3 regions of the Exiguobacterium sp. SH3S1 genome follow, and region 1 is predicted to be linked to each of the others. Evidence: riboswitches for the same ligand, from Rfam matches in the RefSeq annotation. Region 1 holds a riboswitch; each other region holds the start of a gene.

Region 1 (8,466 bases):
GACCGACAACCGATTCCGGTCGTAGCGTCCGGACTGCTCCATGACTTACTAGAAGACACGCTGACGACGGCCGAGGAGATTGAACAGGAGTTCGGACGAGAAGTCGCCCGGTTAGTCCAAGCCGTCTCGGAACCGGGGAAGCATCACTCGTGGGAAGAACGTAAGCGGATGACGATTCAGAAAGTGCACACGCTCCAGTATGATGAAGTCGCGCTTCTAGCGGCAGACAAGTTACATAATCTGCGCTCGATCCGACTCGACATTGAGCGTGAAGGCAAGCAGGTGTGGGGACGGTTCAAGCGACCGCTTCGTGATCAGTCTTGGTACTATCATGAGCTGCTCCACGCGCTCCAACCTTTCAGTCAGACGACGAGTTTGATCGATGAATTTGAGATCGAGTTGAATTTGCTGTTCTACGGTGTCGAAGAAGGCCGTGACGAGAAGTTGAACAAACTGTTCGATGTGATCGGGCATGGGTTCCACGAAGACGATTGGCTCCAAGAGTCGTCGACGCTTTGTCAAACTGCTTACGAGTTGAACGAGTCGATGCGGGAAGGCTATCGTCACGGCTCTGAAGCGGAACAGGTCGAGCTCGAGATGCTGAAAGACCAACTGCAAGCAAGCGGTCTTAGACAAGACTTGTCAATTCCCGTCTTGCAAGCAATCAACGAATTATCTTACCGGGCCGCGCTCCGGTCTGAGGACGTCATCACGTTGTTGAAGTGAAATGATTGTCAAGTGACCTTGAACGTGTTATATTCATCGTGAACATGAGAAGGGGAGTAGCGACCACGAACGTGGTCGATGGGTCGTCATTACGGTGCATGTGCACTCGGTCCATCGAGCTTCTTACCAAGTCCGCAAGACCTTTTTATGGATGCTTTTTTGGCGTCCATAAAAAGGTCTTTTTGAATTCATGAAAAGGGGAGAAAAATTTATATGGTATTTATTTACTTTATTTTGGCCGCTGCGATTACAGTGTATGCTGCCATCAAATTATCGACGTACGCTGATGTCATCAGTGAGAAGTCGACGATGAGCGGGATGCTCGTCGGGACGGTCCTGTTAGCCGGGGCGACGTCACTTCCGGAAGTGACGACGAGCGTATCCGCCGTCTTGATCAACAACCCAGATATCGCCATCGGGAACATGCTCGGTTCGAACTTGTTCAACATCTTCATTTTGGCGATGTTCGATCTATTTTATCGTCAAAAGCGGCTGTTCAATGACGCGAGTCGAGACCACCTATATACGGCCAGTCTCGGATTGATGTTGACGCTCGTCACGATGGTCGCGCTTCTGATCCGGATTGATTATACGGTACTAGGAATTGGCATTGACGCGATATTAATTGCCGTCTTGTATGCGATTGGGATTTACTATATCGGGAAGCGGCCTCAAGAGCCGACGGCCGAACGCGAAGTCGAGCAAGAAGTCGGTGCGAGTGTCACTGATACGATTTCAGTGAAACAAGCCGGCGTCGGGTTCGTTATCGCGGCACTCGTCATCATGGCGGCCGGGACGGCGCTGTCGATCACGGGTGACCAGATCGCTGTCGTCACAGGACTCGGCTCAAGCTTCGTCGGTAGTTTCTTGATTGCGGCGTCGACGTCGCTGCCTGAAGCGGTCGCGGTATTCGTCGCCTTGAAACTCGGTAACGTCAACTTGGCGTTCGGCTCGATCCTAGGGAGTAACATCTTCAACATGCTCATCATCGCCATGTCGGACGTATTTTATCAGAACGGGTCGATTTTAGCGGATGTGTCGGCATCACACTTGGTCACGGCCATCGGGATCACGATCCTATCGATTTTGGTCATGTACAGCGTGCTTCGACAAGACGTGACATCGAAAGTCAGATACGCCCTTCCTTCGGTTCTCGTCGTTTTTGTCTACGCCGTTTCTTCCTATCTCATCTTTACCGGATGAATCATCAGCTCGTTGATTTGACGTGATGGCGCAAAGCCATCACGTTTTTTTCTTGTCCCGGTATCACTTTCGTCTGACTGGGGTATAAGAGGAAAGAAGGAGGGGTGGCGATGCAAATGCATGCCGTGGAACGTTTAGACGACTATGTCGTGTTAATACCGGCCTATAACCCTGACCAGGCGCTCGTCACACTGGTCCGGGAGTTGAAAGACAAAGGGTTCGTCCATGTCATCATCGTGAACGACGGTAGTGCCGATACGTGCCGCGTCGTGTTCGATGACGTAAAGGCGGACGTCTCCGCTGTGCTCGAGCATGAACAAAACGCCGGCAAAGGCGCAGCGCTAAAGACCGGGCTCCGTCACATCGTCGACGCATATCCTGAGACGACCGGCGTGATCACCGTCGATGCGGACGGACAACATCTGCCGGCGGACGTCTGTAACCTGTACGATGAAGGGGTGAAGTGGCCGCATCATCTGATCATGGGCTGTCGTGATTTCTCGTCGCCTGCGATTCCGTTCCGGAGCCGGTTCGGCAATCAAATGACGAGATTTGTTATGTTGCTCGGCAGCGGTCTCCGGCTGAACGACACACAGACCGGACTTCGGGCGATTCCGCTCCGCTACGCCAAGCAACTGATTGATATTCCGGGCAACCGCTATGAGTTCGAGATGAACATGTTGACGTTCACGAAACGACTGCAAGTACCGATTCATCAAACACCGATCGAAACGGTATACATTGACGAGAACGCGTCCTCACATTTTCGTCCAGTCATCGATTCGATTCTTATTTATCGAATGTTTTTGGCCTATTCCCTATCATCAGTCGCTTCATTCTTAATGGACATCGGCGTCTACGCGTTGTTGATCTTCTTATTGAATCCATGGTTCGAATCAGTCCATGTCATCGTGGCGACGGTTTTGGCGCGCATCGTGTCTTCGTTATTCAATTATTACGTCAACCGGAAAGTCGTCTTCAAATCGAAAGCGAAGCGCTCGATGTTGAAATACTTTGGGTTGGTCGCTGTGCAGATGGCGCTGTCGGCGAGTCTCGTCTACGTGTTGTTCCTTGTGTTTCGGGACGGCGAGGTCATCCTCAAGGTCGCCGTCGACAGCGGATTGTTCGTATTGAGTTACTACGTCCAAAAGAGATGGATCTTCAAACGCTGAAAGGCCCGACAGCTGTCGGGCCTTTCGTCAATAAGCGAGCGTTCCGAGTTTGACCGACGTGTAGCGGTGCAACTCGCGCACGTCGGCGATCCCGGTCTTGACCATCATATCGCGCATGAGCAGGGCGCAGACGCGGGCGTCCTCGGCGGCATCGTGGTGGATGAACGGAACGTTCAAATGCTCGGCCATCGTGTTCAACTTATGGTTCGGTAGCCCCGGATAGAGCTTGCGGGACAACTTGACGGTACAGCCGTATTCAATCGTCGGGAAAGAGAACAAGTCGTACTTGGCGATCGCTTTTCGGAGCGCGCCCATGTCGAACGCGGCGTTATGGGCCATGACGACGTCGACGGCGTTCAGAATCGGGTAGAGCTGTTCGAGCACTTCGGGTAATGCTGGGGCGTCCCAGACGTCGCTCGGGCGAATCCCGTGGACGCGAATATTGCCTTGGTCAAAGTCTTCCTCAGGATTGACGAGCCATTGGTTCGTCTCGACGACTTCACCGTCTGTCAGTAGACTCCAACCGACAGAGCAGATGCTCCGACTGTCGCGATTGGCCGTCTCGACATCGATGGCTAGAATAGAATGTGGCATAAAAGTTCCTCTCTTCTCAAAAAATCTGTACAAAAAAAGTCTAACACAAGGTTAGACGGGAAAGCGATCATGCGGCCGAGAGATGCCGGCACGCCTCGGCGCAGCGCAAGCAAGCTTCAGAGCAACGTTGGCAATGGTCGTACAAGTGACGCCCGCATTCGACGGCACACGTATCACACACTTGCGCACAGAGCGCCGCGATCGGTCTTGTGAACGCCGAGTCGGTTTCGAGCGCGTTCAAGGTGAGCGTGGCGACTTCGGCGCATTCTTTCGTCAACCGGATGCATTCCGAGACCATCAGCAGATCTTCTTCTTGTAAACATTTCGAGAAGCAATGATTGCTCGCTCGGATACAATCGATCACGGCCAAAATCGTCTCTTCGACAGCGGCTCGGTTCATTGGAAGTCCCCCTTAAGATAAATGATGTCTTACAATCATTACCCGGTTCGTGTCGACTTAAACCGAGGCGGGGACACGAAAAAAGTCGGTCCACATCAGTGGACCGACTTAAGGAATGGAGCATAGCGGGCTCGAACCGCTGACCTCCACGCTGCCAGCGTGGCGCTCTCCCAGCTGAGCTAATGCCCCGTTGGAAATTATTATATCATTCTAATAAATGATTTGGCAACAAGAAAAACGAAAGAACTTTGAAAATCATTTTTGAAGTTTATTGGGCGCTAGAGCCGGGAAGAACAGACAGAATGTTATATTAAGAAAGCAGGTGCAACATATGGAGATGATTTTGCTGGCGCTACTGCCCGCACTCATGTGGGGGAGTATCCCGCTTATCGTATCTATTGTCGGCGGCAAGCCGATTCAACAATTGGTCGGCACGACGATCGGCGCGATGGTAATGGCGACTGTCATCGCGCTCGTCTTCAAACCAGAGTTCACGACGCTCGCGATCGTGACTGGTTTCATATCGGGTGTGTTCTGGGCGCTCGGACAATACCTTCAATTCCAGTCATTCCAAATTTTGAGCGTCTCGAAAGCGATGCCAATCAGTACAGGGATGCAGCTTGTCGGGACATCACTGTTCGGGGTCATCGTCCTTGGGGACTGGAAGACGCCGACTGAACTATGGCTCGGCTTCTCGGCCCTCGTCTTGATCATCATCGGGGCCGTCATGACGTCATATCAACAACATAAAGAATCTGACAGCAGTAGTGCTTTGAAAAAAGGGCTACTCGTGCTGCTCGTTTCGAGCATCGGTTACGTGACGTACGCCGTCCTCACCAACTACTTTGAGGTCGATGGCATCACCGCCATCCTACCGCAGTCACTCGGGATGTTCATCGCCGCGCTCTTGTTCAGTCTTCGTGAAAAAGATGTGAAAAAGTTTGATCCGAAGACGTTCAAGAACATCTTCGCCGGGCTTGCCTGGGGGATCGGGAACTTCGGGTTGTTCGTCTCGAGCGGAGAAGTCGGCATCGCCACGTCGTTCGCACTGTCTCAACTGAACGTCGTCGTCGCGACACTCGGTGGCATTTACTTGCTAAAAGAAGAAAAGACGTCGAAAGAACGCGTCTTCGTGTTTATGGGGATCGGTCTGATCGTGGTCGCCGGTTTTATGTTAGGGCTCGCGAAGAGCTAAAAAAACGACGGGTATGAGGCCCGTCGTTGTCAGCTTGTCCACGTCTGGTCGATGAACTCGTCACGGCCAGATTGTTTCCGGTCCGCTTTATAGTGGGCCGGATTTTTTTTATGATAATCTTGATGATAGTCTTCGGCCGGGTAAAAGACGTCAGCCGGTAAGATTTTCGTCACAATCGGTTGTTTGAACTTTCCGCTCGCAGCGAGCGCGTCGCGGCTCTGTTCTGCTTTCACGCGTTGTTCTTCCGTATGATAGAAGATGGCGGGCGCATATTGTTGCCCGCGGTCTTGGAACTGGCCGCCGTCGTCGGTCGGGTCAGTCTGAATCCAATACAGTTCGAGCAAGCGCTCATACGCGAACTGAGACGGATCGAACGTGATCTCGACGACCTCGTAATGACCGCTCGTGCCTGTCTTGACGTCTTTATACGTCGGATTGTCGACGTGTCCGCCCGTATAGCCGGATACGATGCCTTCGATGCCTGGCTGTTCCTCGAACGGTGTCACCATGCACCAAAAACAACCGCCTGCGAATGTAGCTTTTTCCAAAATAAAATCCCCCTCATGTTCATTCCAAAAAAAGCGCCCATGTCATCGACATGAGCGTTTTGTCATATCGTCCAAGGCGATGCCTTGCTGGAAGTAGCACCTTGCCGAAGCAGGTTGCTGTGAAGTCATAGAGCCAGGTCTCTCGTTCACTCAAGATATCGATATGTAGTTGGTGACAGCATCATATCATCTGTCTCGTTTAAACGTCAACGATTTGGTGTGCGCCGAAGTTGAAATAGCGTGGCACCAACAATCAAGATAATGAGGGCGATGGACGCAGGGAATGCCCACGGCAAATCATCCCCGAACAATTGTAGAAAGAACAGGGCGAACACGGACAGTAAAACAAGGATGTAAGAGCGGGACATGGCTACCTCCAATAACGTTTCTTCTAGTGTATCAAGTTGCACATCCAATGGCGATAAAAAGAAGGGGATTCGATGCATTCAGCGAATACCGAATAACATTGCCTATAAGGAGGGAATTGGATGCAAGACTTATTTGAACTAGACATCGAGACCGCACAGTGCGGCTATAAAGAAGGGACGTTCACGGCCCGGGACGTGACGGCCTACTATTTGACACGGATCGCTAGCTTGAACGATAAACTGAAAGCGGTCATCCAAGTGAACCCGGACGCGTTGTTCGAGGCGGAGGCGGCCGACCGTGCCTACCGACGCGGAGACCGGCTGCCACTCCTCGGTATTCCCGTTTTACTCAAGGACAACATCGAGACGGCGGGACTCATGAGGACGACTGCCGGCGCCGTGGCGCTCGAGCATCACTTTGCGGGTCGTGACGCTGAACTCGTCCGCCGCCTCCGTGAGCATGGGGCGGTCATTCTCGGCAAAACCAACTTATCGGAATGGGCCAATTTTTTGACGGAGGACATGCCGAACGGATGGAGCGGGGTCGGTGGCCAGACGCTCAATCCGTATGGTGACAATCTCGACGTCGGCGGTTCGAGCTCTGGCTCGGCGGCTGCCGTTGCGGCGAACTTGACGATGCTCGCCGTCGGCAGCGAGACGAGCGGGTCGATCATCCATCCGAGCGTCCATAACGGCATCGTCGGCATCAAACCGACGGTCGGGCTCATCAGCCGGAGTGGGATTATCCCGATTTCGCGGTCGCAAGATACGGCCGGTCCGATGGCGCGGACGCTCCGCGACGCGGTGCTCGCACTAGAAGCGATGTGCGGGGAAGACGACTCGGACCCGGCGACGACACATCTGCCGGCCGGTCCACCGTACCGGACGTGTCTCGACGAGCGTCAAGCCGTCGGCATGCGCGTCGGTTTCGTGAAGGCGGAACTGTCGGATGAAGAACAGACGCTCTATCAAGAAGCGCTGGCGTTACTCAAAGCGAGCGGGGTCGAGCTCGTCGAAGTCGACCTGCCGTCAAACGACGGACTTGACCAAGGCGACGTCCTCTACCATGAGTTCAAGCTCGGGATTGAGGCGTATTTGGCGACGACAGCGCTCCCATATGAAACGCTCAAGGACTTGATGGACTGGAACAAGCGTCACCCGGAAACGATCCCGCATGGACAAGTTACGTTCGAGAAAGCGAATCAGTTATTAGGGCGTTTGACCGAGTCGAGCTACCTAGAGCGACGCTTAGCCGACGTCCGGCACGCGAAAACGGACGGCCTCGATCGTTTATTGATGGAACAAACGCTTCACGCCCTGGCGTTGCCACACGACTTGAATTACGATATGGCGGCGAAGGCAGGGCACCCGACGGTCACGATCCCATACAAGCTCAAACAGAGCGGGGCACCTTTCGGGCTGTCATTCACGGGTACGAGCTATGCGGAACGAGACCTCATCCGCATCGCCTACGCGTTCGAACGCCACGTGACGCGTCCGATCCCGCCTATGTAAGAACGTTGCACCTGTCGCTCACGTCCGCTACAATGGTACGTATGCGGATTGAAGAAAGGACAGATTACAATGAAATCATCTATATATGGGCTGACATTTGATCAGCTGTCGGACGCTTGCGTATCTTGGGGATACAGTGCCTACCACGCCAGACAAATATGGGACTCGCTTTACATCGACCGTGTCAGACGGCTCGACGAGATCGCGGTTCGTCCCGAAGTGCGCGAACAGCTTGAGGCGAACTATGCGCTGACGACACAAGAACTGTTCGTCAAACAAGAAGCGGGTGACGGCACGGTCAAATTCTTACTTAAACTGCACGACGGGCATTATATCGAAACGGTGCTCATGCGCCATAAGTATGGACGTTCCGTCTGTGTGACGACACAAGTCGGGTGCAACATCGGCTGTAGTTTCTGTGCGAGCGGCCTCTTGAAGAAAACACGCGACTTGACGGCCGGCGAGGTCGTCGAACAGATCATGACCGTCCAACACTATTTAGACGAGGTCGGTGAAGATGACCGCGTCAGCCACATCGTCGTCATGGGAATCGGGGAGCCGTTCGATAACTTTGATAACTTGGTCGACTTCCTCCGTGTCGTCAAAGACGAGCGCGGTCTCGCGATCGCTCCTCGTAAAATCAACGTCTCGACGAGTGGGCTCGCCGACAAGATCTACAAGTTCGCGGACCTTGACCTGCGCATCAACTTGGCCCTCTCGCTGCACGCGCCAAACGATGCGCTGC
Region 2 (6,293 bases), on a different contig from region 1:
CGGTGTGAAGGCGGCACAGTTCGAGGCGAGCGTCGGGATGACGATCAGCGGGACACCTTGCCGGTAAGCGACGAGTTTCGCCGTATCGACGAGCTTGCCCCCACCGACGGCAAGGAGGACATCCACATCCTTCAAACGGAGCCGTTCGACCTCCGCGTCCGTGCATTCGCCACGGAACAGCGATGTCGGATAGGCAGTGATCGCTGGCAGGACGCGCTTGACGACGTCAAAACCGTTCTGGCCGCGCAGCACGTGAGCACGACGGCCAGCGATCAATTCATCGAGCCGCTCGAGCGCGTCATCCGCATGGTCGTACTCGAGCACGGCTTGGCGGATCATGCCCGGACCTCTTCATACGTCGCGAACAGTTTCTCGATCCGCTCGACGGCCTCGTCGATCTTCGACTCGGCGGAGACGAGTCCGAACCGGACGTACCGCTCGCCTTCTGAGCCGAAGAAATAGCCCGGCGTCACGGCGACCCCTGCCTCGTGGAGCAGCTTATGCGAGAACGATTTGGCGTCCCCGTCCGGCACTTTCGCCCAGACGAAGAACGAGCCGCTCGGGGCCGTGATGTCCCATCCGGCCTGACGTAACCCGTCGACGAGCCGGTCGCGGCGGGCCTCATACAACCGTGACAAGTCGTCCCGGAGCGAACGCGGTGACTCGAGCGCGGCGATGGCCGCCTCTTGGATGGCCGAGAACACGCTCACATGGACGTGGTCCTGATACGTGTTGATCGCCTCGATGATGTCGCGGTTGCCGACGGCGAAAGCGACCCGCCAGCCGGACATGTTGAACGCCTTCGACATCGTATACACCTCGATGCCGATGTCTTTCGCTCCCGGCGTCTGCAGGAAGCTCGGCGGGACGTGACCGTCGAAACCGATGCTGCCGTAGGCGAAGTCGTGGACGACCATGAGGTCATGCTTATTCGCGAAACGGACCGTGTCGTCAAAGAACGCGGGCGACGCGACGGCACCGGTCGGATTGCTCGGGTAGTTCAAATACATGAGTCGCGCTCCCTGCGGATCGAGCGTCTCATAATCAGGAAGATAACCGTTCTCTTCCCGGAGGACGAGGTCGTGGACGACCGCACCGGCGAGACGCGCCCCCGAGATGTAGTCCGGGTAGCCCGGGTTCGGGAGCAACATGCCGTCACCTGGCTCGAGCACACATTGCGGGAGCGTGATGAGTCCCGACTTGCTGCCGATCAAGATGGCCACTTCGGTCTCGGCATCGAGCGCGACGCCGTATTCGGTCTGGTAGAACGTCGCGACCGCTTGCTTCAGGCGCGTCTGTCCCCGGAACGGTCCGTATTGGTGTGTCGCCGGGTCGAGCAGGGCCGTCTGCAACGCCTCGCAGATCGGGGCTGGTGTCGGCAAGTCGGGCGTCCCTTGGCCGAGCCGGATGACGTCGCGGCCTGAACGCTCGAGTGCGGCGACTTCAGCGGCGAGTCCGACGAAATGCTGGGGTGGTAACGTTTTAAGTAACTTCGAGCGTCTGTCTGTCATGAATAGTCCTCCTATGCAAAAACACCCCTTTCCGAGGAAAGGGGTGTCGAGATACGGACGTATTCAAACAACCACCTTTCCATCTCTCAAGGTCACCTTGCTGGAATTAGCACAGTATTGAAACAATCTGTTGCTGAAGCTTCATCGGGCCAGTCCCTCCGCTTCTCTTGATAGAAAGTGTTTTTATATGCAATTGATAATTTCTGTAATATGTCATTTAGTAAACCAAACGTTACCAACCTTGTCAATCCTTATTTCAAAAATTCCTTGGCGCTATTGAATCCCGGTAAAAAAACGTTCATAGTAAAAGATGAACGTTATTCTGCAAAATTTACAGCATGAGGGGATAGACCATTGGAACTAAACCGTCAATTGATATGGAAGTTAAGCGTGATCGGGCTGATTCTGCTCGTCCTATGGAAAGTCATCAGTGAGCCGGACACGATCTCTCGGGTCCTGCAATATGCGTTTCAGCTGTTGACGCCGATCATCATGGGAATCGCCATCGCGCTGCTCCTCAACACCGTCCTGTCCTACATAGAAGAACGGTTCCACTTGAAGCGCTACCAAGGCTTGTTGATCGTCTACGTCACGTTCATCGGGATCCTTGTCGTGTCAGCGGTGACGCTGTTCCCTCGCATCTATTCGAGTGTCGCGTCTCTCATCGAGGAGCTCCCGTTTTATATTCGCCAAATCGATAGCTTCCTCGGTCAATTCAACACGTATTTGAGAGAATACAACGAGACGATCGCCCAAGCCATCGACTTGAACCGGTTCGAGGAGCGGTATTCCGGATGGGTCGAGACGGCCGTCGTGTCTTCGGTCGGTTACGTGTCGAGCTTCACGATGACGTTGATCAACTTGTTGATCGGGATCGTCATCTCGATCTACTTGTTGAAAGACAAGGAAGTGTTCGCCCGGATGTTCAAACGTCTGCTGTATGCGATGTTCCCGGTCGCCTCGGCGAAGACGACGATCGACATCTTCCAAGAGATGGACTATATCTTTAAACGCTACATCATCGGAAAGTCGCTCGACTGTCTCATCATCGGCGTGATGGCCGTCATCGGGCTCTTGATCATCGGCGCGCCGTACGCGCTCTTGCTCGGTGTCATCATCGGGGTGCTGAACTTCATCCCATACGTCGGGCCGCTCTTAGGGATGATCCCGGCGTTCATCATCACCTACTTCTACGATCCGTTCACGGCCCTGCTCGTCTTGTTGTTCATCTTCTTGCTGCAACAGTTCGACGGACTCTGGCTCGGCCCGAAAATTCTCGGCGACAGCGTCGGGATCACCCCGTTCTGGGTCATCACATCGATCATCATCGGGGGGAGCCTGTTCGGCCTCGTCGGGATGTTTATCAGCGTACCCGTGACCGCGATGATTCAGGTCGTCTTGTCCCGGTTGATCGATTATCGGCTCACCCGCAAGAATTTAAATGAACTGTTATGACGCAAGTCAAAATATGTTGACACATTTCAAGAATCTGTCATACAGTTGAAATGAAGAGTAAACTTTCAGAAAGGAGGACCCGCCATGTCAGTCATGACGCAGCCACATCGTATCCAATTTCATACTGACGGGTCGGGGTCTTCCGTTTCATGAACTGAAGTCACCCGCCTGTCTTCCGAGGCGTACATAGGTTAAGTAGGGACGAGTATGCCTCCGTGCATCCTTCGTCCCTTTTATTTTGTAGAAGCAGGTGAAACGTATGATTCAATCACTCAAACGGCTCGACCGTAACATTTGGATTCGTTTCCTCGGCGAGACGATCACCGGTGTCATGATGTTCATGATCGCCCCGTTCCTCGTCCTCTATTACAGCGACAAGCTCGACAGCTACGTCCAAGTCGGTGTCATCTTGGCGACCGGACCGATCATGGCGCTCATCGGCTCGGTCGTCGGCGGACGTCTCGCCGACCTGTATGGCCGAAAGCCGGTCATGATGACCGCCATCCTCGGTGATGCGGTCGCCCTCATCGGTTTCGCTTTCGCGGAAACGTTTTGGCCGCTCCTGCTCTTGAACGCCATGCTCGGCTTGACGAACTCGTTGTTCCACCCGGCCGCGAGCGCGATGGTCGCCGACGTGACCGAGCCGGAACAGATGAACGAGGCGTTCGGTCTCTTACGGATGGGGCATAATATCGGCGCGGCGTTCGGTCCCCTGCTCGGCAGTGCCGTCTTGTTCATCGACCGACAGTACATCTTCTTCACGGCAGCGTTCGTCTTTGCCTTTTATGCGCTCGTTCTCGGACGTTTCATCCGCGAGTCGCTCCCTGAGACGACCGGGCAGGACACACCGTCGAACCGTGACGTCTTGCGCGTCTTTTACAACGACAAAGTCTTTCTCGTCTTCATCTTCGCCGGAGTCTTCATCTCGATGGGCTTCTCGCTGATCGAGAGCATGTTGCCGCTGTTCTTGAAAGAGTCGATGCCGTCGTTCACCGACCGCGAGAACCCGTTCGCCTATCTGCTCGCCTTGAACGGCATCATGGTCGTCTTGTTCCAATTCCCGATCGCCTCAAAACTCGGGCGCAAACCGTTCGGCAACGTCATGCTGGTCGGGGCGACGATTTTCGGGATCGGGATGATGTTGATCGCGGTCGTGCCGCGGCTCCTCTATACGCTCGGCACCCCGTACCTCGTCCTCGTCGGTATCCTGCTCGCCGTATACGCGTTCTATACGCTCGGCGAGATGATCATGTCGCCCGTCCAACAGACGTTCATCGCCATGATCGCCCCCGAGAACATGCGCGGTGCCTATAACGGGGCCGCCAGCATCCAATGGTTGATCGGCGGTGTGACCGCGCCGCCAGCATCCAATGGTTGATCGGCGGTGTGACCGCGCCGCTCATGGCCAGCCTGTTCCTCGACCAGCGCGCCGGGCACATCGCCCTCATCCTCGTCGGGGCGGCGAGTTGTCTGTCGGGTTTCATCTATTGGCGCCTCGGGAGATACGTCAGCGCGGAAGAAGCTAAACAAAAGACTGCTTAGTTCATCAATCCACCTAAACAACTTGGTTTAGGTGGATTTTAGTTTCGTTTCAAACCTGTTAAAATTTGAACTTCACTTTCATTTTTCCTTTACAAACATAATGATTCTTCTTATGATAATACGGTCAAGGAGGGATCTTTCATGGAAAGGATCGATAAACAGAAAATTGTGGACAGTGTGCCACAAAAAGGATTTTTCGGACAGCCGAAAGGCTTGTTCACGTTGTTCTTCACTGAATTTTGGGAACGTTTCTCGTACTACGGGATGCGGGCCATCCTCGTCTTCTACATGTATTACGAGGTATCGGAAGGCGGTCTCGGGCTCGACCAGAACGTCGCCTTGTCGATCATGTCCGTGTACGGCGCGCTCGTCTACATGTCAGGAGTCATCGGGGGATGGCTCGCCGACCGCGTCTTCGGGACGTCCCGGGCCGTATTTTTCGGTGGTGTGTTCATCATGCTCGGTCATATCGTCTTGTCGATCCCGGGCAGCCTCACGTTCTTGTTCATCTCGATGGGTCTCATCGTCATCGGGACCGGACTGTTGAAGCCGAACGTGTCGAGTATCGTCGGTGACCTGTACCACGAGACGGACCGTCGCCGTGACGCCGGGTTCAGTATCTTCTACATGGGGATCAACCTCGGGGCCTTCATCTCGCCTTTGATCGTCGGCGGCGTCCAAAAGAGCTACGGCTTCCATTGGGGCTTCGCCCTCGCCGCGGTCGGGATGTTCATCGGTCTCGTCGTCTTCGTCCTCACGAAAAAAGGCAACCTCGGCCTCGCCGGGTCTTACGTGCCGAACCCGTTGACGGCGTCTGAAAAGAAGAATGCGATCAAGTACACGACATTGGCCGTCATCCTCATCGGAGGATTACTGGCCATCCTGATCCCACAAGGCTTGTTCACGATCAACACGTTCATCGGACTCGTCGGTGTGTTCGGAATCGCCATCCCGACGATCTACTTCATCGTCATGTACCGGAGCCCGAAAACGACAGAAGTCGAGCGGTCACGCATCATCGCCTACATCCCGCTCTTCATCGCCTCGGTCATGTTCTGGGCGATTCAAGAACAGGGCGCGACGATTTTGGCAAGCTATGCCGATAAGCGGACCGATCTTGAATTTTTAGGGTTCACGCTGTCGCCGGCCTGGTTCCAATCACTGAATCCGTTGTTCATCATCCTGCTCGCCCCTGTGTTCGCCTGGTTATGGGTGCGGCTCGGTGATCGTGAGCCGAGCATCCCGACGAAGTTCGCTTTCGGGATCTTGTTCGCCGGTTTGAGCTTCCTCGTGATCTTGCTGCCGGCCTACTTCGGTGGACCGGACACGCTCGTCAATCCGCTCTGGCTCGTCCTCAGTTACTTCATCATCGTCCTCGGTGAGCTCAGTCTGTCTCCGGTCGGTCTGTCGGCGACGACGAAACTCGCCCCGGCCGCCTTCTCGGCCCAGACGATGTCGCTTTGGTTCTTGTCGAATGCGGCGGCACAAGGGATCAACGCCCAGCTCGTCCGGTTCTACTCGCCAGAGAACGAGATGCTCTACTTTGGGATCATCGGCGGAGTAGCGATCGTGCTCAGCATGATCTTGTTCGCGCTGGCCCCGGTCATCAAAAAGTATATGCGCGGTATCCATTAAGTCAAAAAAACGCCATTCCTCGCGCGAGGAGGGCACTGAAAAACTTCAAATAATTTTGAGCAGAGGAGCGTCATCCCGGATGGGATGGCGCTCCTCTGCTTTCATTGCCCTTCAAGCCGCCCTGTCCGGCACGCCGCTTTCCTGGGGGCG
Region 3 (8,466 bases), on a different contig from region 1:
TCAACATCTTGAACGTCGGTCGTTACAAACTCGCGGTCGGAGCGGTCGGTTCATCAAAACGTGCATTCGATCTCTCGGTCCAATACGCGAACGAGCGCAAGCAGTTCAAGACGCCGATCAGCCAGTTCCCGCTCATCCAAGAAAAATTAGCGACGATGGCGGCGAACATTTACGCGATGGAGAGCTCGGTCTACCGCACAGGCGGCTTGTTCCAAGACAGCCTCGATGCGCTTGGTGACGAGAACATGCGCGACGGCTCGAAAGTCGCCCAATCGATCGCGGAGTATGCGATCGAATGCTCGCTCAACAAAGTGTTTGCGTCTGAGACGTTCGACTACGTCGTCGACGAAGCCGTTCAAATTCACGGCGGCTACGGCTTCATGACCGAGTACGAGGTCGAAAACTTGTACCGTGACTCACGGATCAACCGGATCTTCGAAGGAACGAACGAGATCAACCGCTTGATCGTCCCGAGCACGCTCCTCAAGAAAGCGATGAAAGGCGACTTGCCGCTCCTCGCCGAAGCACAGAAGCTCCAAAAAGAGCTCATGAGCTACATGCCGCAAGAGCTCGACGGTTCACCGCTCGCGCGCGAGAAGATGCTTCTATCGAACATGAAGAAGATCAACTTGATGATCGCCGGGACAGCCGTCCAGAAATATCAGCAGAACCTCCAAAACGAGCAAGAAATCCTCGCCAAGATCGCCGACATCATCAGCGCCATCTATGCGCTCGAAGCGGCGATTGCGCGGACGGATAAAGCGATTGCGCGGACTGGTATCGATAAGAACCAACAAAAAGTACGTTACACGGAAATCTTCGCCGAGCAAGTGTTCAAGCAAGTCGAGCTCATGGCGAAAGAAGTGTTGTACGCGGCAGCGTCAGGCGACGAGCAACGGATGTTGCTCTCGGCGATGAAGAAGTTCAGCCGCTATCAGCCAATCAACGTCATCGGTACGAAGCGCGAAGTCGCAGCGAGTCTCATCAAAGCGAACAAGTTCATCGTTTGACACTCCCACGGCTAAAGCCGCAAGCTCACCCCTTCGGTATGAGTGGGATTCTGAAGTGCTTGTGCGAACGCAGTCCATTTCTGTTTTGTTCAAGCCTTCAGATGAGGGTGTGCCATCACCCCTCCTGAGACAGACCGTATAGGTTCTCAGGCTGGTCGACTGTTACCATCGACCACAGGTGCGTATCGGATATTCATCGCACCGACTAGATCTCTGTGTTTTTTGAATCCGCACGGACAGGAATATGTTCGGTCTTTCGCTTTATTTTTTGCTCCACAAGAAGGGCATGTCTGGGAGGTGTAGGCCGGATTGACAGATTCGACCTTGATGCCTTCGAGCTTTGCCTTGTACGTGATGAATAGTGCCAAGCGATAGAACGACCAGGTGTGCAGGTTCTTGTTGTGTTTACGGCTTGTTCTTGCCGTCTGTCGGATGTTCGCCAATCTTTCGAGGTGGATGACAGAAATCTTGTTCTCTTTCGCGAAGTCGACGATCTCACGGCTCACCTTGTGATCTTTGTCTTTCATCCAGCGCTGTTCTTTGTTGTTCAGCTTCTTGATCGCATCCAGTTTCTTCTGTTGACCGAGCTCTTTCCGTTTCGCACGAAACTTGCGCTTCATATACTTGTTCTCACGCCCGTTCCCGAAGAACCGCGCCTTGTCACGATCTGTCGATGCGACGGCGGGGACTTTCAGGCCGAGGTCGACCCCGAGCACGTTGGTGCCCCCCTTCTCCGTCGTGGGGATCGTGACGGCGATCTGGGCGATCCACTTGTTCGACTTCTTGATGATGCGGAGCGTCCCGAGCTTGTTGGCGAGGAGCGTGGCGTTCCGGTTGTCCGGGTCGACCATCTCGGCGCGGATCGCCGTCTTCTTGACCTTTCCGTCGATCATGACCGGGAAGGAGATCGACTCGAAGTCGAACGAGTAGTTTTGGTTGTTCCAGGTGCAGTACGGCTTCTTGAGGACAGGGACGACCTGGAAGCCCTTCTTCTTCGCCTTTTTGAACATGCTCTTCGCATCCTGGATGGCCTGATTCTTGACGGCGCTCGGCAGATCGGAACTCACGTTTTTGCTCGTCAGCTTTAAGTTTTCTCGAGCCTGCACCATGTCCGAGACGAGCTGGTTCGTCGTGCCGATGTAGGTGCGCATCATCCGCTCTAAGATCGATTGTTGCTCTTTTGTCGGATGAAGTTTGATGTTCACCGTCAATGTCTGCGACACGGTGTCACCTCCTTGTCTTTTGTTCCTCGACATAACGCTTGATGGTCTCGCTGGAAACATTTCCGGCCGTCGAGACGAAGAAGGATCTCGTCCAAAGGCTTGTGAGATGTGTGAGATGGGGAAATTCCTCTCGTAGTCGCTTCGACGAGACGCCTTTGATGCGCGCCATGATGTCAGACGGGCTGAGGGATGGCAACGCCGACAAGAATAGATGTGTGTGGTCCCGATCACACGCGATGGCGATGAGTCGAATGTCGAGCTCTTCGCAGACATCACGGACGATCTCTTTGAATCGTTGCTCGAACGTATCGTCATCAAATAGTTTTCGGCGATACCTCGGGCAGAACACGAAATGATAATGGATCATCGATACGGTGGTTTTGGTTCTTCTGTAGTTGTTCATACGTCCATTGTATCATTAGATTTATTAGAGTGATACATTTTATCGGGATAAGATTCTGCTTGTTGATTTCTGAAATTCCGACTAACGGGACTCCGAAATCAAGCTCACGTTCATCCCACCACTAAAGGAGTGGGCTTTCTCGTTCGCAAATTCTGTAATAAAAATTTCTCGAACAGGGAGGGGTGGCCGGACGCGGTCAGCCCTTTCTTTTTCGCTTGATGAGAACGTACAATGAGGAAAAGGAGGAATGTTCATGAGACGTGATCAGCTGTTGGAACGGATGGAGAGGATTGGGGAATCAGTCGCGACAAAAGAAGGGGCGCTGATGTTGCTCGCCCTCGGTTCGGTTGGCCTCGAGACCGAGCGGCTCGACGATTACTCCGACCTCGATTTCTTTTTGATCGTCGAAGACGGGCGAAAAGCCCGCTTCATCGACAATTTGGACTGGCTCGAGGTTGAACCGCTGGCGTACCAGTTCCAAAACACGAAAGACGGCCATAAAGTCATGTATGCGGACGGTATTTACGCCGAGTTCGCCGTCTTCGATTTGCCTGAGATGCCACACATCGCCTACACTCCGGGACGGATCGTCTGGAAGCGGGAGGAAGCGCTCGAATCGTTCGCGACGCCGAAACTCGTCACACAGGCTCCCGACGCCGCGCACTGCTACGAAGAGGCGCTGACGAACCTGTACGTCGGTCTGCTCCGTGAACGACGCGGAGAGAAGCTCGCCGGCTTCGAACTCATCCAAGTCGCGGCCGTCAACAACGTGTTGAAAGCACATGGAGAGACGGGCGACCCGTTCAATCCGACGCGCCGGGTCGAGATACGGCACCCGGAGCTCGTCGCCGGGCTCGACGAGTGGCTGCCAGGTTACGGCAAGTCGGTCGAAGCGGCCGCGGCGATGCTGAGCTATATCGAAGCGCGTCACCCGGTCAACGCAACGCTGAAGCGAGAAATCGCACGCTTGCTCGAAGCGTGATTTGCGGGAATGGAGTATGCTACAGTAAAACAAGAGGTGATAAATATGGTGACACTATATGGCTATCCGCCATGCAGTACGTGTAAGAAGGCAGAGAAATGGTTGAAGGAGAACGAAGTCGCGTATACATACGTTCATATCGTCGAGGCGACACCGTCAAAAGATGAACTCGCGTCGATCTGGCAACAGTCAGGGCTGCCGCTCAAAAAGTTTTTCAATACGAGCGGGCAAGTGTATCGTAATGAAGGCATTAAAGATAAGCTCCCGAATTTGTCAGAAGACGAACAAATCGAGCTTTTAGTCAGCAATGGTATGCTTTTAAAGCGTCCAATCGTCACTGACGGTCAAAAATCGACGGTCGGTTTTTCAGAAAAGTCATTTACAGACGTTTGGGGCTAAGTGCTATAATACACATGTGAGTCTAATTTATTTGAGGGGGAAGTCAAGATGAGCAAAGTACCTGCAAATCTACGTTATTCAAAAGAACACGAATGGGTTGAAGTGAACGGAAGCGTTGCCCGCATCGGGATCACGGATTTCGCACAAAGCGAACTAGGGGACATCGTGTTTGTGGAACTTCCTGAAGTCGGCGGCACGATTTTGCTCGACGAGCCGTTCGGTTCGGTCGAATCGGTCAAGACGGTGTCTGAACTGTACGCACCGATCTCTGGGAAGATCACGGCAGTGAATGAATCACTCGCGGATTCTCCGGAACTCGTCAACGAAGCACCGTTCGAAGGCGCATGGATGATCGAAGTCGAGTTGAACGATTCAACGGACGTCGACAAACTCATGTCAGCCGAAGAATATGAAGCGATGATTCAAGGCTAACAAAAATCCCGGTTTCTCTTTATGAGAAGCCGGGATTTTTTGATTTAGTCGAAGTCGAGGCGGTAATGTTCAGGCTGGATGAGTGATGTCCGGTTGAACAGGCGATAGAAGACAATCCCGAGCGTCACCGGAATGAGGCCGAACAAGACGATGACGAGCATGACGTTCCATAGGGCGAATCCGCCTGGCATCAAGTGCAGGGCGTTGACAGGTCCGATGAGCCCGGAGACGCCGAAACCGGCGCTGATCGGTGTCCCCTCGATACGGAGGATACCGGCGAGCGCCCCGAGAATGGCCGCGTTCGCGAGCACAGGCAGCATCATGATCGGACGGCGGACGAAATTTGCCATTTGAATTTTCGGTGAGCCGAGGAAGTGAGCGATTGATGTCCCGGTGGCATTCATCTGCCACCCGGCGATGGCGAGACCGAAGCCGGCCGCGACGACACCGAGGTTGGCGGCCCCGGCGGCAACACCGGACAGGCTGATCGCCGTCGCGATCCCGACCGTCGAGATCGGAGAGACGATGATGAGCGAGAACGCCATCGCGATCAACATGCCCATCATAATCGGCTGGAGTTCAGTCATCGTCATGATGATGGTGCCGATGTACGTCGTGATCTGGGAGATGTACGTGAGTAAGAACATGCCGATCCCGCCGGCGATGACGATGACCGTCATCGGTAAGACGAGCACGGTGTACGTCTTTAATCGTGGTGACAACTGCATGACCATATATGTCGCAAGTGCGGCCGTCACGCCGGCCGTGATGACGTCACCGATTCCGGCCATGAGGAACGCACCTGCCTCGATGCGGATGGCGCCGCTCCCGACCTGGGTCGCAATGCCGATCGTGCCGGCCTCGAGCGCAGAACGTCCGAACTGCATGGCAACGGCTACACCGATGATGACGGGTAAGAGGCGCATCGCGATCGTCGTCGCATCTAAGATGAACTGTAGCGACGGAATATAAGGAAGGATTGCTTTCGTGAGCTCGCCGAGGAGCGCGCTCGGGATGAGGGCGATTAAAATGGCGAGGCTGAGTCCGTTCAATACGTTCATCAAAAATTGTTTGCCTGTCAGTTTCGTTTGTTCCGTCATGGGTGGATTCACCTGTCCTTTTCTACGTGTTTGCTGTTATGTACGAAAGCGATAAAGTTAATGACCATACTATGCCTCTTTTGGGCGAGCGTCAACAAGAAATGTTGAACTATTCAGATTTTTCCAGTTGAGCACAACTTTTGAACAGATCGACTCACATTCATATACTTATAGAAGAGGTGAGAGAAAATGATTTCAGACGGATTGTTATATATATACGCCCCGATGTGTGGAACATGCGCTGTGGCCGAGCGGATGCTCGCGGTCGTCGAAGCGGTCGACCCGACACTCGCGATCGACAAGCAGGACGCCAACTTTATCCCGCAAGAGTTAGAAGCGTATCAAGTGATGAGCGTACCGGCGCTGTTAAAGCTTAAAGACGGCCAAGTCGAAGACCGATTATATGCGTTTCAAAACGTGCAGCACGTCCTATCTTTCGTTAAATGAGATAGGATGATTAGAATAATCAGAAAATTTTAAATAATCAGTTGACACAGAAAGTTCACGAATGGTATATTCATTACAACATCTTACTTGAACACAATATAGGACGAGATTTTCCAGCCATCAAGACGTTTTAGAACAGCCGGTGCATCACTTTACGCGACTTTTAGGTGGACCTTCCCTTAGATTGTCCCCCAAAAAAATCAAGCGCAGGGACACCGACCGCGTAACCGCACGGTACGTTCTAAGGCCGAGTGATGGATGGCTTGAATCCCCCATATAAGGATGAACACTCTGATCGGGCAAAAGAGTTTCATCTATGGGTTGTCCTTCCGTGACTCAAGGTGCTACGTTCTGTGTCATCCTCGGATGGCACCTTTTTTTGATTTTTCGCACAAAATAGTTTGACATGAAAATAATGTGTCGCTATTATAAAGCTAATCGAATAAACAACACTCTTATCAAGAGAGGCTGAGGGACTGGCCCTATGACGCCCAGCAACCGCGGAGCAATCCGAAATGGTGCTAATTCCAGCAAGGTGAGAACCTTGGAAGATGAGAGCAATCGTTGTCCGTACCGATAAAGTACGCACGTTTGCTCAAACGTGTGTACTTTTTTTGTTGTCAGGAGGGAAAGGTATTGATTCAATTACGTAACGTGGCCAAATGGTTCGACACGAAGAACGGTCGGGTCCAGGCGGTCGATGATGTGTCGCTCACAATCGAGAGCGGCGAAATTTTTGGAATAATCGGATATTCAGGGGCGGGGAAGTCGACGCTCATTCGTCTGCTCAACCGGCTCGAGGCACCGTCAAGCGGTGAAATCGTCGTCGCCGGGAGCGAGCTGACGAAGCTCACTCCGAAAGAACTGCGCGGGGTGCGCAAAAACGTCTCGATGGTGTTCCAACACTTCAACTTGTTATGGTCGCGCACGGTCGCTGAGAACATCAGCTTCCCGCTCGAACTGATCGGGGTACCGGCCAGTGAACGTAAACGCCGCGTCCAAGAGCTCGTCGATCTCGTCGGTCTCGCCGGACGTGAAGACAGCTATCCGTCGCAACTATCGGGCGGTCAAAAACAGCGAGTCGGGATTGCCCGCGCGCTCGCTACAAATCCAGAAGTGCTCCTCTGCGATGAAGCGACGAGCGCACTCGACCCGAAGACGACCGATTCGATCCTCGAACTGCTCGTCAGCATCAATAAGAAACTCGGACTGACGATCGTCCTCATCACCCATGAGATGCACGTCATCCAAAAAATCTGTCATCGCGTCGCCGTCATGGAGGCAGGGAAGGTCGTCGAGACCGGCCAAGTCGCGGACGTGTTCCAACATCCGGAACAGCCGATCACGAAAGAGTTCGTCAAACAGATCGGTGCCGTCGACGACATGTCGCTCACGTTCGAGCATTTGAAAGCACGTTATCCGAGCGGCCAAATCGTCAAGCTCAAGTTCTTGAACGAGACGGCCGAACAGCCGATTTTATCGGAAGTGTTGAAACAGCACGACATCGGCTTCAACATCATCGGCGGTAACGTGACGCAGTCGCAAGTCGGTGCGCTCGGGACGCTATTCATCCAATTGATCGGAGAGCCGGCTGAAGTCGAGCGGGCCATCGCCTCAATCCGGTCGCAGGCAGTGGGAGTGGAGGTAGAAAACGATGTTTCCTAATGTAGACTGGCAAGTCATGTTCGAACAGACGTGGGAGACGCTCTATATGACGCTCGTCGCGGGAGCCGCGACATTCGTCATCGGTCTCGCCCTCGGCATGCTCTTATATGTCACGAACGAACCACTCATGACGAAGAATCGTCCGATTTACACGATCATCAGCGCGGTCGTCAACGTGTTCCGCTCGATCCCGTTCATCATTTTGATCATCTTGCTCATCCCGTTCACACTCCTCATCGTCGGGACGATGCTCGGCTCGACGGCGGCGCTCCCGGCGCTCATCATTGGGGCGGCCCCGTTCTATGCGCGCATGGTCGAGCTCGCGCTTCGTGAAGTCGACCGCGGCGTCATCGAGGCGGCCGAGTCGATGGGCGCGACGAAATGGCAGATCGTCTATAAAGTGTTGTTCCCGGAAGCACTCCCGGCCATCGTGTCAGGCATCACGGTGACGATCGTCGCCATCGTCGGTTACACGGCCATGGCCGGAGTCGTCGGGGGCGGTGGCCTCGGGAACTTGGCGTTCCTCGAAGGGTTCCAGCGTTCACAAAGCGACGTCACGTTCGTCGCGACCGTATTGATCTTAGTCATCGTCTTCGTCGTTCAGTTCATCGGCGATCGACTCGTCTCAAAAATCGACAAGCGTTCCGCTTGATCAAATAGAAAATTTGGAGGGTATCATAATGAAATCATGGAAAACAGTACTCGGATTGACAGCAGCTTCAGCACTCACAATTCTCGCGGCATGTGGCGGCGGGGACTCAGAATCAGGCTCGGGCGACGATAAAACGCTCATCATCGGCGCGTC

What was found. Region 1 has a riboswitch for S-adenosylmethionine ahead of msrA (peptide-methionine (S)-S-oxide reductase MsrA). Riboswitches for the same ligand answer to the same signal wherever they lie in the genome.
Region 2: another riboswitch for S-adenosylmethionine. It lies ahead of EVJ26_RS13075 (aminotransferase class I/II-fold pyridoxal phosphate-dependent enzyme); the one in region 1 lies ahead of msrA (peptide-methionine (S)-S-oxide reductase MsrA).
Region 3: another riboswitch for S-adenosylmethionine. It lies ahead of EVJ26_RS03840 (methionine ABC transporter ATP-binding protein); the one in region 1 lies ahead of msrA (peptide-methionine (S)-S-oxide reductase MsrA).

What each region holds. Positions count from the first base shown of each region.
Region 1 is NZ_SJUW01000005.1:38,078-46,543, reverse strand. Features, by position in the region: gene EVJ26_RS07015 (HD domain-containing protein) at 1-726, shown strand, start outside; gene EVJ26_RS07010 (sodium:calcium antiporter) at 940-1,929, shown strand; gene EVJ26_RS07005 (bifunctional glycosyltransferase family 2/GtrA family protein) at 2,040-3,101, shown strand; gene EVJ26_RS07000 (3'-5' exonuclease) at 3,129-3,695, opposite strand; gene EVJ26_RS06995 (four-helix bundle copper-binding protein) at 3,763-4,095, opposite strand; tRNA gene EVJ26_RS06990 (tRNA-Ala) at 4,212-4,284, opposite strand; gene EVJ26_RS06985 (GRP family sugar transporter) at 4,427-5,290, shown strand; gene msrA (peptide-methionine (S)-S-oxide reductase MsrA) at 5,320-5,838, opposite strand; SAM riboswitch class I at 5,901-6,000, opposite strand; gene EVJ26_RS14465 (hypothetical protein) at 6,045-6,206, opposite strand; gene EVJ26_RS06975 (amidase family protein) at 6,327-7,721, shown strand; gene rlmN (dual-specificity RNA methyltransferase RlmN) at 7,791-8,466, shown strand, end outside.
Region 2 is NZ_SJUW01000015.1:38,743-45,035, forward strand. Features, by position in the region: gene EVJ26_RS13070 (iron-containing alcohol dehydrogenase) at 1-339, opposite strand, end outside; gene EVJ26_RS13075 (aminotransferase class I/II-fold pyridoxal phosphate-dependent enzyme) at 336-1,511, opposite strand; SAM riboswitch class I at 1,588-1,688, opposite strand; gene EVJ26_RS13080 (AI-2E family transporter) at 1,866-2,966, shown strand; gene EVJ26_RS13085 (MDR family MFS transporter) at 3,226-4,344, shown strand; gene EVJ26_RS14525 (hypothetical protein) at 4,299-4,508, shown strand; gene EVJ26_RS13090 (peptide MFS transporter) at 4,650-6,143, shown strand.
Region 3 is NZ_SJUW01000002.1:216,419-224,884, reverse strand. Features, by position in the region: gene EVJ26_RS03880 (acyl-CoA dehydrogenase family protein) at 1-1,010, shown strand, start outside; gene EVJ26_RS03875 (RNA-guided endonuclease InsQ/TnpB family protein) at 1,157-2,233, opposite strand; gene tnpA (IS200/IS605 family transposase) at 2,238-2,636, opposite strand; gene EVJ26_RS03865 (hypothetical protein) at 2,890-3,618, shown strand; gene EVJ26_RS03860 (arsenate reductase family protein) at 3,664-4,017, shown strand; gene gcvH (glycine cleavage system protein GcvH) at 4,066-4,449, shown strand; gene EVJ26_RS03850 (PTS sugar transporter subunit IIC) at 4,494-5,549, opposite strand; gene EVJ26_RS03845 (thioredoxin family protein) at 5,739-5,996, shown strand; SAM riboswitch class I at 6,449-6,554, shown strand; gene EVJ26_RS03840 (methionine ABC transporter ATP-binding protein) at 6,633-7,661, shown strand; gene EVJ26_RS03835 (methionine ABC transporter permease) at 7,651-8,313, shown strand; gene EVJ26_RS03830 (MetQ/NlpA family ABC transporter substrate-binding protein) at 8,342-8,466, shown strand, end outside.